Regions from separate parts of the Paraburkholderia sp. FW306-2-2C-D06C genome, predicted to be linked through region 2. Evidence: predicted binding sites of a transcription regulator. Region 2 holds the regulator's gene; the other holds the start of a gene.
The links. The regulator FNR, encoded in region 2, switches genes on or off when oxygen is low (the NO sensors DNR and NnrR bind a similar motif). The targets are predictions, from matches to a motif close to TTGATNNNNATCAA.

Region 1: a site for FNR is predicted at 2,179-2,192, ahead of AC3WLT_RS32365 (universal stress protein). Genes of this name have one in related genera too.

Annotation. Positions count from the first base shown of each region.
Region 1 covers NZ_JBYSWU010000063.1:42,048-47,697, reverse strand. Annotated here, with positions in the region: gene AC3WLT_RS32370 (sensor histidine kinase) at 1-1,962, opposite strand, end outside; gene AC3WLT_RS32365 (universal stress protein) at 2,286-2,762, shown strand; gene AC3WLT_RS32360 (universal stress protein) at 2,875-3,711, opposite strand; gene AC3WLT_RS32355 (acetate/propionate family kinase) at 3,930-5,123, opposite strand; gene AC3WLT_RS32350 (bifunctional enoyl-CoA hydratase/phosphate acetyltransferase) at 5,120-5,650, opposite strand, start outside.
Region 2 covers NZ_JBYSWU010000038.1:24,514-30,163, forward strand. Annotated here, with positions in the region: gene scpA (methylmalonyl-CoA mutase) at 1-911, shown strand, start outside; gene AC3WLT_RS25060 (SUMF1/EgtB/PvdO family nonheme iron enzyme) at 1,045-2,373, opposite strand; gene fnr (fumarate/nitrate reduction transcriptional regulator Fnr) at 2,504-3,280, opposite strand; gene AC3WLT_RS25070 (universal stress protein) at 3,471-3,953, opposite strand; gene AC3WLT_RS25075 (FadR/GntR family transcriptional regulator) at 4,247-4,936, shown strand; gene AC3WLT_RS25080 (acyl-homoserine-lactone synthase) at 5,002-5,595, opposite strand.

The DNA of each region.
Region 1 (5,650 bases), on a different contig from region 2:
CACCACGCACACGCCGCCCTCGACCTGCACCGTCAGCGTGACGAGCGTAGCATCCGCATGCCGGGCAACATTGGTCAGCGCTTCCTGCACGATGCGAAATAGCGTCGTCGCGCCCGCCGGCGTAAAGCTGGTGTCGCCGACTTCGATCCGGTGCTCCACATCGATCCCGTAGCGGTTGGTAAAGTCGCTGGCGAGCCATTCGATCGCGGGAATCAGGCCGAGATCGTCGAGCATGACCGGACGCAGGTCGGCAGCGATACGGCGCACGGAGGCGACCGTCGCATCGATCAGCCGGCGCATCCCCCGCAGTTGCTGAAGCAGGCGCGGTTCGGCGGTGGTTTCAAGCTCCTGCTCGACCGAAGAAATGTCCATCTTGAGGGCGGTCAATTGCTGCCCGAGGTCGTCGTGGAGTTCGCGGGCAATGCGGGTTTTTTCTTCCTCACGAACGTTTTGCAGATTCGCAGAAAGTTCGCGCAACTCCTCGCGCGATTGCCGCAGCGCATTTTCCGCTTTGACCCGCTCGGTAATGTCGCGCAGCATGACCGTGTACAGCCTGCCGTCGCCGTCGCGGATCTGCGAGATCGACGCCTCCATAGGAAACTCTTCGCCGTTGCTCCGCAAGCCGAACAGCACACGCTGCTTGCCCATTTGCCGGTCGGAAACGCCGGTCACGCCGAACTGTTCGACATGCCGTTCGTGCCCCGCGCGAAAGCGCTCGGGAATGAAGCGCGAGAGCGGGGTGCCGACCGCTTCCATCGCGGTGCATCCAAAAACCTGTTCAGCCATTGGATTGAAGATGACGATGTTCTGCCGTTCGTCGACGGTGATGATGGCTTCCATCGATGACCGGATGATCCCCATCATGCGTGCCTCGTTCAGGTTCAACTGGCTGCGCGCCTCGCTCGTCGCGGCGGATCCCCCGCCGCGTCCGCCTGCGATCAGGAAGGCAATGGCGCCGAACAGGCACGCCGTCGCGACGCCGGCGATCAGCACCGCGGTTTCTGCAAATGCGTCCTCGGCTCGCAGAGCGCGGCCGCTCGCCGTATAGGACAGCGTGAGAGGCTCACCGCCGACGCGCAGGGTAGCGGTTTTGCGCATGACAGGCGAGGCGGGGCCGTCGTCCCCGGCGCTGGACGAATAAAGCAGCGTAGCGGGGGTTCCGCTCAATACCTGCAGGTCGATGCTGCGTCGCCGGGCGAGGGCGTTATCGAATACACGGCTGGTGTCCAGCGCCGCCACCAGCAGTCGCTTGATGTCCGCGCGCCGCGCCTGTGGCGTAGGCGGCAATCCGGCGTTCGCGGCGTTCGCGGCGTTCGAATACACAGGAAAATAGACGTAAAGACGTGGGCGGGTGTTCGAACCAACGTCGCCGAATGGCGCGGCGCCGGCGTTGAGCGCGCTTGCTCCTGTGTCGATGGCGCGCAGCAACGCCTTACGGCTCGCGGGGGCGCCAGCCAGGTCGTAGCCGACCGGCATCGCATCCGCGGTGCCCGGCGCCATCAGCGTCACCGGCGCGACCGGTTGCGGCGTGGCGGCCTGTCCGGCCACGCTACCGGTGTCGTCCGTCAGGCGGGCGATGCCGGCGGCGTCCACGTCGGCGTAGCCAAGCGCGCGCACGACGGACGGCGTTTCATTCAGATCGAGCTGCGCGACATATCGGTACCAGGCATCGGCATTGACCGCCGGCGCGACGGAGAGCAAGCCGCGCGCGCCGAGCAGCAGTGATTCGCTGGTGGCGAACTCGCGCTGCAGATCAGCGGTGATCTGCGCAGTACGCTGATCGAAGCGGCTGTTGGCGGCGTGCAATGACTGCTCGCTCACCCAGCGCCACGCGGCGAGCGCTGCCACCAGGACGAGAGCAAATGTGACCGCCGCAATAAGCTTGGGGCGGCGCTCAGGGGGCACGACCCGCCCGTGCGAAGGCGATTTTCTAGCGAAGGGCGTCTTACCGCGAAAGGGCATGTGCGCCTCATTGGATGGTGGGCAATCCGCAACGCTGGCTGATGGCGCAGTCGCGACGCGGATCGGGAGAAGTCACCGTGATTTTCTTTGAATGCAATCGGAACAACGGGTGCGCCGCCTATTGTGCGCGGTTCGCACGGATCGTGCCAGTATGCCCGGATTCACCATGTGAGCCGCACCGCGCGAGAATGCAGGCGGAACGCAAGCCATCAGCGCTTGATCCTTGTCAAGCGTATTCCGAGCTGCGAACCGCAGACTGAAAGCGCGTCGCCGCCCAAATAGCCGTGGCCGTTCAGGACGGCGGCGAACTCAAGGAGAAGGTCATGTACAAACGGATTCTCGTAGCAATCGACGGCAGCCAGGCCGCGCAGCGCGCGCTCGAAGAAGCGCTAAAAATCGCCGAGGCCGCGCAGGCGATGGTGACGGCCGTATTTGTCGCCGAACATGTTGCACAAATGGTCGATATCGGAACCGGGTTGATCGACGAACAGACGCGCGATGCAGCGGTGACTGAAGCCGCGATGGCGACGCTCGAAGATGCCCGCGCGCTGTTCGAACAGCGCAACGTGTGCGGATTGACCCGGACGATTGACGCTTACGGCGAAGACGTCGTCACCGTCCTCTGCCGTGTGGCGCAAGAGTGCGAAGCCGATCTCGTGGTAATGGGCACGCATGGTCGGCATGGCATCGGCCGGCTGTTGCTCGGCAGTATCGCCGAGGCGTTTGTGCGGCGCGCCGAGATGCCCGTTCTGCTGGTTCGGCGCGAACGGGACATGGACGAGATCCCGTCGAGCCTGTAATAGCGCGGTGGCGAACCGGCGGAACCGGCGGAACCCAAAAAAGAAGCGCCTCGAAAACCGGGCGCTTTAATTTGCGCGAGGGCTTTTTTCGCGCAATGGCTGAATTGTTCGGTCAATGCGACATCAGTACCGGTACGGTCATCGATTGGAGGATCGTGCGGGTCGCTCCGCCCATCACCAGTTCCTGCCATCGGGCATGACCATAGGCGCCCATCACGAGCAGATCCGCGCCGCTCGCGCACGCCTGCGACAGCAGCGTGTCGCCGATCGACGCGCCGGCGTCAACGTCGATGTCTTTGACCTCGACGTTGACGCCGTGCCGGGCGATGAGCGTCGCGATGTCCGCGCCCGGAATGCGTGGGCGCGGTTCCGCCCTTGCGCCGCTGACGGTGACGACTGTGGTGGTTTGCGCCGCGCGCATGAACGGCAGCGCATCGTGGACCGCGCGGGTGGCTTCGCGGCTGCCGTCCCAGCAGACCATCACGTGTGCGCCGGGTGACGTGACAGTGCTGGCGTAAGGCATCAGCAACACCGGACGGCCCGAGGACATGATCAGGTTTTCAGGAAAATAGTCGCCGACATACGACTCCGGATCGCGCGGGTCGTGCTGGCCGGCGACGATCAGATCGGCGCACCGGCCGCGATGCGGCACGGCGAGGTTTGCCGGGGCGTCGACGGCGATCCACTCGCCGGCCACCTCCGCGCGGCTCAACTCCGCGTGAAAGAGCCGCTCGAGCGCGCCGCGGCGTTCCGCGCGCAGATGTTCGTGCGTGCCGTAGTATTCGGCCGTTCCGGCCAGCACGTAGAGCGAACGCGGATCGGGCGAGAACACCGCAAACACGCCGGTCAGATGGGCGCCGAACTGCCTGGCGAGGCGCAGCGCGAGTTCGAGCCGGGGATGCGCGCGCTGGCTCGTATCCAGATGAACGACGATGGTCTTGTAGGTCATTGCAACGCTCCTGAAGTGGATGGTTGGCGCATGAACGCGTGATCTGAGTCTATGAGCCGGGTGGTCGCCGGCGTTGATCAAGATCAACGGTGCGGTAGCGCGCGACGCCGGATCGGCGGTGTGCCGACCGCGTTCCGCTGTCAGGCGGTGATATGAAAGCCGCTCGTTGGCGATGCCGACAACGAGTCCGCGCTGGCCCGAAAGATCGATGACTGGCTTTATGACTTGATCTCCGCGCGGTAGTGCACGGCGACAGCCTCGTCGGCGATGATCTGCTCCTCGTCGGTGGGCAGCACCAGAACGGTGACCCGGCTGCGCCCGCTGCTGATGACGCGGGCGTTGACGCCGTTGGCGTGCGGATCGAGCTCGACGCCGAGCCATGCGAGCCGTGCGCATATAGCGGCGCGCACTTCAGGCTGGTGTTCGCCGATGCCGGCCGTGAACACGAAACTGTCCAGACCGCCCAGCGTGGCGGCAAGCCGCGCCGTCTCGCCGGCAATGCGGAACGCAAAGAGATCAAGTGCTTCGCGAGCCTCGGGATGCTCGCTTGCCAGCAGTTCACGACTGTCCGCACTGATGCCGGAAACGCCGAGCAGGCCGGAATGCTCGTACAGCATCGTCTCGACTTCCTTGACATCGAGGGCCTTCTGGTCGAGCAGATGGAGCACGACGCCGGCATCGAGCGCGCCGCAGCGGGTCGACATCGGAATGCCGTCGAGTGTCGAAAAGCCCATGCTGGAGTCGCGACTCATGCCCGCCTCCAACGCACACAGACTTGCGCCGCTGCCCAGGTGCGCGGCGATGACCTTGCCGCGCGCGCGGCACGGGAACTGACGCGCGAACTGGCCAATGACGAACTGATAGGAGAGGCCGTGAAAGCCGTAACGCTTGATGCCCTCGTCGAAGAGCTGGCGCGGAATCGCAAAGCGCCGCACGAGATCGGTCTGGGTGCGGTGAAATGCCGTGTCGAACGATGCCGTCTGCAGGAGATGCGGCCGCAGATGCCGGATGGCCCGGATGAGCCGCACGCTCTGCGGTTGGTGCAAGGGCGCTAGCGGCACGAGCGCGGTGATGGCCGCGAGCGTTGCGTCGTCGATCGCCACGGGCCCGCCGAAACGATCGCCGCCATGCACCACGCGGTGGCCGACGCAAACCAGATCGTCGAGGGGAAAGTGCGCGGCGAACCATCCGAGCGTCTCGTCGAGGATTTCGTGAAGCTCGTCGGTGACGGCCGCTTTGAGCGGAATATCGTTCGTTCCGCCGCCGTGGACGAGATGAAGGCGCAACGGCTGATGCCGTACATCGATTAAGCCATGGCCGATTCTCGACGCCTCGTTATCCAGCACGCTGTATAAGCCGATCTTGATGGTCGAGGAGCCGGGATTGAACGTCAGCAGGAGTGGAGCGCTCATGATCGGATCGGGCCCCCCGGCGTGCGTTCGGCTGCCAGCTTGGCGAGCGCCGCGGAAGCGAGGCGCACGCGCGCGCTGTCGGCGCGGCTCGTCACGATGACCGGCAGGCGCGCACCGAGCACAAGGCCCGCCGCATCGGCGCCGGCGAAGTACACGAGCTGTTTGGCAAGCATGTTGCCGGCCTCCAGGTCCGGGACCAGCAGAATGTCCGCCTGACCCGCGACGGGCGAATTGATTTGCTTGGTTTTCGCGGCGGCGAAGCTGATGGCGTTGTCGAACGCGAGCGGGCCGTCGACCAGCGCCCCTGTGATCTGGCCACGTGCGGCCATCACGGTGAGCGCAGCCGCGTCGAGCGTGGTCGGCATTCTGGGGTTGACCGTTTCCACTGCGGCGAGCACTGCGACCCGCGGCAGTTCGACGCCCATGACATGCAGCAGGTCGATCGCGTTCTGGCAGATGTCACGCTTGTGCTCGAGCGACGGCGTGATATTGACCGCCGCATCGGTGACAACCAGCGGCTTCGGATA
Region 2 (5,650 bases):
GCGTCGTGCAATCGATCCGCTCGGGATGGATTCGCGAACGCATTCACGAATCGGCTGTGACGCTGCAGGCGGAAATCGATAGCGGGCAACGAATCGTGGTAGGCGTCAACGCGTTCGCTCATGGCGATGCGGACGAAGCGCCCGCATGTTTCGAGCTGGACGGAAAACAGGTGCGTGGCCACCAGGTGCGTCGAATCGCAGAGGTCAAACTGCGGCGCAATGCGGAGCTTGTGGCGCGTGCGTTGGGCGCGCTTGAAACGGCCGCGCGCGAGGGCACAGGCAACCTGCTCGCGTTGACGATCCGCTGCATGCGTGCGCGCGCGACAGTCGGTGAATGCACGCGCGCGCTCGAAGCCGTGTGGCCACGTCATGCGATCAGTTTGCGCGCGAGCGCCGGCATCTATGAGGAAGCGCTTTCATCGGATGCAATGTGGAAGGCTGCCTGCGACCAGGTCGACAGGTTGACATCGACGCTGGGACGCAAGCCCCGCGTGATGATCACGAAGCTCGGGCAGGACGGCCACGATCGCGGCGCGCAAGCGGTGGCTGCCGCGTTGATCGATGCGGGCTTCGACGTCGTGTCCAACGAACTCTTCATCGCGCCCGCGGAAGTTGCGGAGCGCGCGCTGGCGAACGACGTCGACATGATTGGCGTGTCGTCGCTCGCGGGCGCACATGTCGAGTTGACGTCGCAATTGATGCATGAACTGCGCGTGCGTCGTGCCTCGATACCCGTTGTGCTGGGCGGGAACGTTCAGGCGGAAAGCACGAGTGTGCTGAAAGCGCTGGGCGTCGCCGATTTTTTTCTGCCTGGCACACGTATGCACGAAATTGTGCTGCGCATGGCGCGGCTCGTGGAGGGCGTCGCAGACCGACAAGCGGGCGAAATGGGCGAGCGAACGGTGGCGTGAGCAGCTGACGGAGGCACGCGAAGCGCGAGGCCGCACCGCCCGTCGGCCGAGGTGTCAGGCGCGTTCATCGCCGCCGCGATGGTTGCCGCGACGGCTGTGACTAATAAAGCATAAGTTGGAAAGAAAAATCCGCTTATGCTTTATTTGTCAACTCCCGCACACACCTGAACCCCGCATAGACATACTGATAGTGCGGTTGAAACCAGTTTCGGAAAGCCGGCCGCAACATGCATTGCGCGGTGCGCGCCGAACCGCCTTTGAGCACGTAATGTTGTCCGTCGAAGAAGTTGGCGGAATAGCCGGGATAAAACGGAAACGCCTCGAAGCCTGGGAGTGCGTCGAATACCGTCGAGGTCCATTCCCAGCCATTGCCGAACTGACTTTCGACGCCGAACGCGCTGACGTTATCCGGATGCGCGTCGACCGGCTGCGGGTCCCAACTGCGGAAATCGAAATTTCCCGACGCGGCATGCGGCGCGCCGTGGGCCGCGCGTTGCCATTGCGCTTCGGTGGGAAGCGTCTTGCCGGCCCAGCGCGCGTAGGCGCTGGCTTCGGCGTGACTGACGTACACGGGCCAATCGAGCGGCAGGTGCACTTCGTCGAACATCGTGCGCAACATCCATGCGCCGTCCTCGCGGTTTTCTTCGCGCTGCGACCAGCAGGCGGGATGTTCGATCCGCTCGGCTTCCTTCCATGCCCAATCTTTTTCCGACCACCACTTCGGCTCCCGATAGCCGCCCGCCTCGATGAACTGGCAAAACGCGCCGTTCGTCACCATATGGCGGTCGATTTCGAAGGCGGGCACATCGACGAGCAACTCGCCGAACTCGTTGTCCCAGCCGAAGCGGCCACTTTCGCGCGCCATGCCGAGCACCGTCGATCCGGCCGGCACGCTGACCATCGACTCGGCAATCGCGCCGCGTCCGACGCGCGTTGGCATCACATCGCGTGAGCCCGTGACCTTTTGTGCAAGCGGCAACTGATGCAGCATGTACGCGAGCGTTTCGGCATGCATCAGCCGATGCTCGATCGCGACATTCAGCAACTGCTCGGCCGCGCCGGCCTGCGCGCCATCGTGGCCGAGGCGAGCCGAATCGCCCAATGCGGCGAGCTCCCGGTCGATCTGCTCACGAGCGTGCAACCCATAGCCGCGTACGACTTCGAGCGACGGCCAATCGCCAGGCTGGTCGGCGGGGAACCCGCCGTCGACGGGATCGATGCCGAACGCAAAGAGCTGGTCGAGGTGCGGATCGAAGGCGGGCAGGTCGCACAGACGCTGATCGAGCAGATTACGGTCGAAAGCTTCCAGATGGCCGATGTAAAACACGATCCGGTGGCGCTCGCGGATCGGCCGTTCATACAGAAATTCGGGTTTGACGATGGCGAACAGTGCGTCAGTGACGTGACGCGCGTCGATCAGACGCTGAACGAGCGGGTGATGCGGGGCGGGGTCGCGATTCATTTCGCCGGGTCTCCTTGCGGGGGACGGACTCAAGACTGTACCCGCTCGCAGGAGCCATGCCAAGGCGAATGCGCGCTAAAAGGCGATGGGCGGGGACGTGGCGGCGCGGGCCAGGTCCAGCGCGTCTGGCTTAAACTTGCCGCAGGCCTTCGAGATCGACGATGCGGATGTGCTTGCCTTGCGTGTCGATCAGGCCGCGCTTTTGAAATCTTGACAGGGTGCGGCTGACGGTTTCGAGCGTCATACCGAGGTAACTGCCCATATCTTCGCGCGTCATGCGCAGATTGAATTCCGCAGATGAATAGCCGCGTTGCGCGTTGCGCTCCGACACGTCGAGCAGGAATGCCGCGACGCGTTCGTCTGCCGACAACGAGCCGAGCACCATCATTTGCGCAGCCTCGCGGACGATCTGTTCGCCCATCAGTTTGTGCAGACGTTCCTGCATCGAGCTGATTTCGCGGCACAACGTTTTGAGCGCGGTGTAGGGGACGATGCAAACGGTGCTGTCCTCGAGCGCCAGGGCGCTGCATGCGTGCACGTCTTCACTGATGCCGTCGAGGCCGAGCGCTTCGCCGGCGAGGCGCAGGCCGGTAACGTGTTCCCGGCCGTCACGGTGCGCCATGACGGTCTTCATCGAACCGGAACGCACGGCGTAAAGGTTGTCGAACCGGTCGCCGCTGCGGTACAGCGCTTCGCCGCGCTGCACGGAGCGTGCAGTGCAGATCAACGCTTCGAGTTTCGGCAGTTCGTCGGACGACAAGCCTTGCGGCATGCAGAGCTGACGCATCGAACAACTCGAACAACGCGCGGCGCTTCTCCCGCTAGCCCGCAGCGGCGAAGCACGGCGGCCGCTACGCGCGGATGAAGTAACAGCGGAACTGGCGGTAACAGCGGTAGGAGTAAGCATGTTCTGCAGCCATTTGTCGAGGTAATGACTGATTGTCCCACCGCGTACGGCCCACGTTTAGCGGCAAAATGACGCGTTCGCGCAGCGAGGCTGCTTGAGCGACGTCACGCTCGCGCTTCCGCTTGTAAATTCCGCTTGTAGTTTCCGCTTGTAGTTTCCGCTTGTGGTTTCCACTTGTGGTTATGTACTGCTATGCATCGGGATGAGCGCCGGCTTCGCTGCTTTTGCCCGCGGCGGAGGGGATCAATAGCACAGGCAAGCTGGCGTGGCGCACGCAGCGTTCGGCGACGCTGCCGAGGATCAGGCGCTGAAACCCGCGCCGGCCGTGTGTGCCCATGACCAGCAGATCGGCGTTGAAAGCGGCGGCGGCCTTCAGCACCACCGACGAGACGTCGTCGAGCGACGATGCTTCGCCCACTTCAAGTTCCCCTTTGACGCCCTGGTCGCGCATGGCCTGCGCGAATTCCGTGCCGAGTTCCTTGCCTTCCTCGACCAGGCGGTTGCGAAGAATCGAAGGATCGTAGCCGGGTGCTTCGAAATACATGGGCGTATTTTCGACGACATAGAACGGTCGCAGAACAGCGCCTGTGGATTTGGCGAGCGCCAATGCCGCCTCGAACGCGCGGCGCGAGGTGTTGCTGCCGTCGACCGCTACGAGGATACGTGTGTACATATCAATTCCGTGTCTGAAAGGATTCGGGGGTCGCGGGCAATCCGCATGACCGCGTCCATTGACGATTTATTACCGATGCGAGGTTAAATGATCGCTGAAAAAGACGCACTCGGGTCAGGATGTAAATCAAACACTTGTCAAATTGTGTTGCCTGGATGGATTGCGCGACAAGCGGCGTGCAGTAAGCATTTCCGGCCTGCGCATCGGCTTGGCGCACCTCCATGAACTCATGGATAGGCTCCGGTTTGCCTTACAATCAAAGCCTACTCAGACAAGCTGGCTCAGCATCGCTGATGAACGAGCGCAAAACGACAGGCCTGCCCGACAAGATTTACGGCGACATCCTGAATCGCATTCTCGAAGGCGAGTACAAGGAAGGCGACCGGCTGCCTACCGAGCATGCGCTGGCCGAGCGCTTCGAAACTTCGCGGCCGACCATACGCGAGGCGCTGGCGCGGTTGCGGGCGGACGGCATCATCATGACCCGGCACGGTTCCGGCACCACGGTCGCGCGGCGGCCCGATCCGGACGTGCGTCGCTTCGCACCGCTCGAAACGCTGTCCGACATCCGCCGCTGCTATGAATTTCGTATCGTGACCGAAGCAGGCGCCGCCGAACAGGCCGCGCTCAAGGCCGATGCCGACGACCTTGCCTCGATCCAGCGCGCGTGGGACGAACTGGAACGCGTGATCGAAAGCCAGGGTATCGGTGCAAAAGACGATTTCATGTTCCACCTGGCGGTGGCGCGCGCATCGAAGAATCCGTTTTTTATCACAGTCATGTCGTTCATCGAAGAACAGATCGTGTTCAGCATGAATCTGTCGCGCAATCTGTCGCTCGTGAAGACGGTCGAGCGGCAGCGGCTCGTGCAGGCAGAGCATCTGGCGGTGCTCGAGGCGATTCGTCGCAAGGACGGTCCGGCCGCCGGCCAGGCGATGCGTGCGCACCTGGAAAACGCGCTCGACCGGATGTTCGGTTCCTGAAGTTCTCCACGAGCCGAAACCGGGCCGCCGTCTCCGCGGTCCGGTTTCGACCCGGCTGCGTGTGGCTACGCCGCCACGGCCATCGGCCCGAACAGGGCAGTGCGGGTTTTCGGGCTGACCGCGATATCCAGCGCCACCGCGCGTTCCACGCCGATCTGCAACGGCGAGCCGAGCCGGCTGATCTCGATGCCGGTCTTGCGCAGCAACCGTTCGATCGGCGTAGTGGTGACCGTGACATAGCGCGTGATGCCCATGCGGTCGGCGAACGTGACGAGCTCGTGAATCGCCTGCATCGTCAGGTCGGCGAAACCGAACGACTGTTCCTCACCGCTGGTTTCGATCGCGAACCGGCTCAACTCCCAGATGTGCCGCCCGACTGGCGCGGCCGCGCCGTGCAGCAGTTGCGGGAAGGTGTCCTTCAGCATGTTCGGTCCCTCGGTCGGCATCAGGCGCCAACAGCCGCGCACATGATGGTCGTCGCCCTGAATCAGCATGTAGTGCGGCCCGAGCGCGTCGTAGCCGTCGATTTCCATTCCCGCGATCGTCGGGATGTCCCACCCGAGCCGCCCGTGAAAAACCCGAGCCCGTAGGCGGTACATCTCGTTGATGTCCGCGTTGTCAAATTCCTGCCGCATTCCAATCCGGATCGCTGTTTGCATGACGTTCTCCTGAACGTGTTGGGGTACCCAATACGCAAGAAAACTTATGCATTTT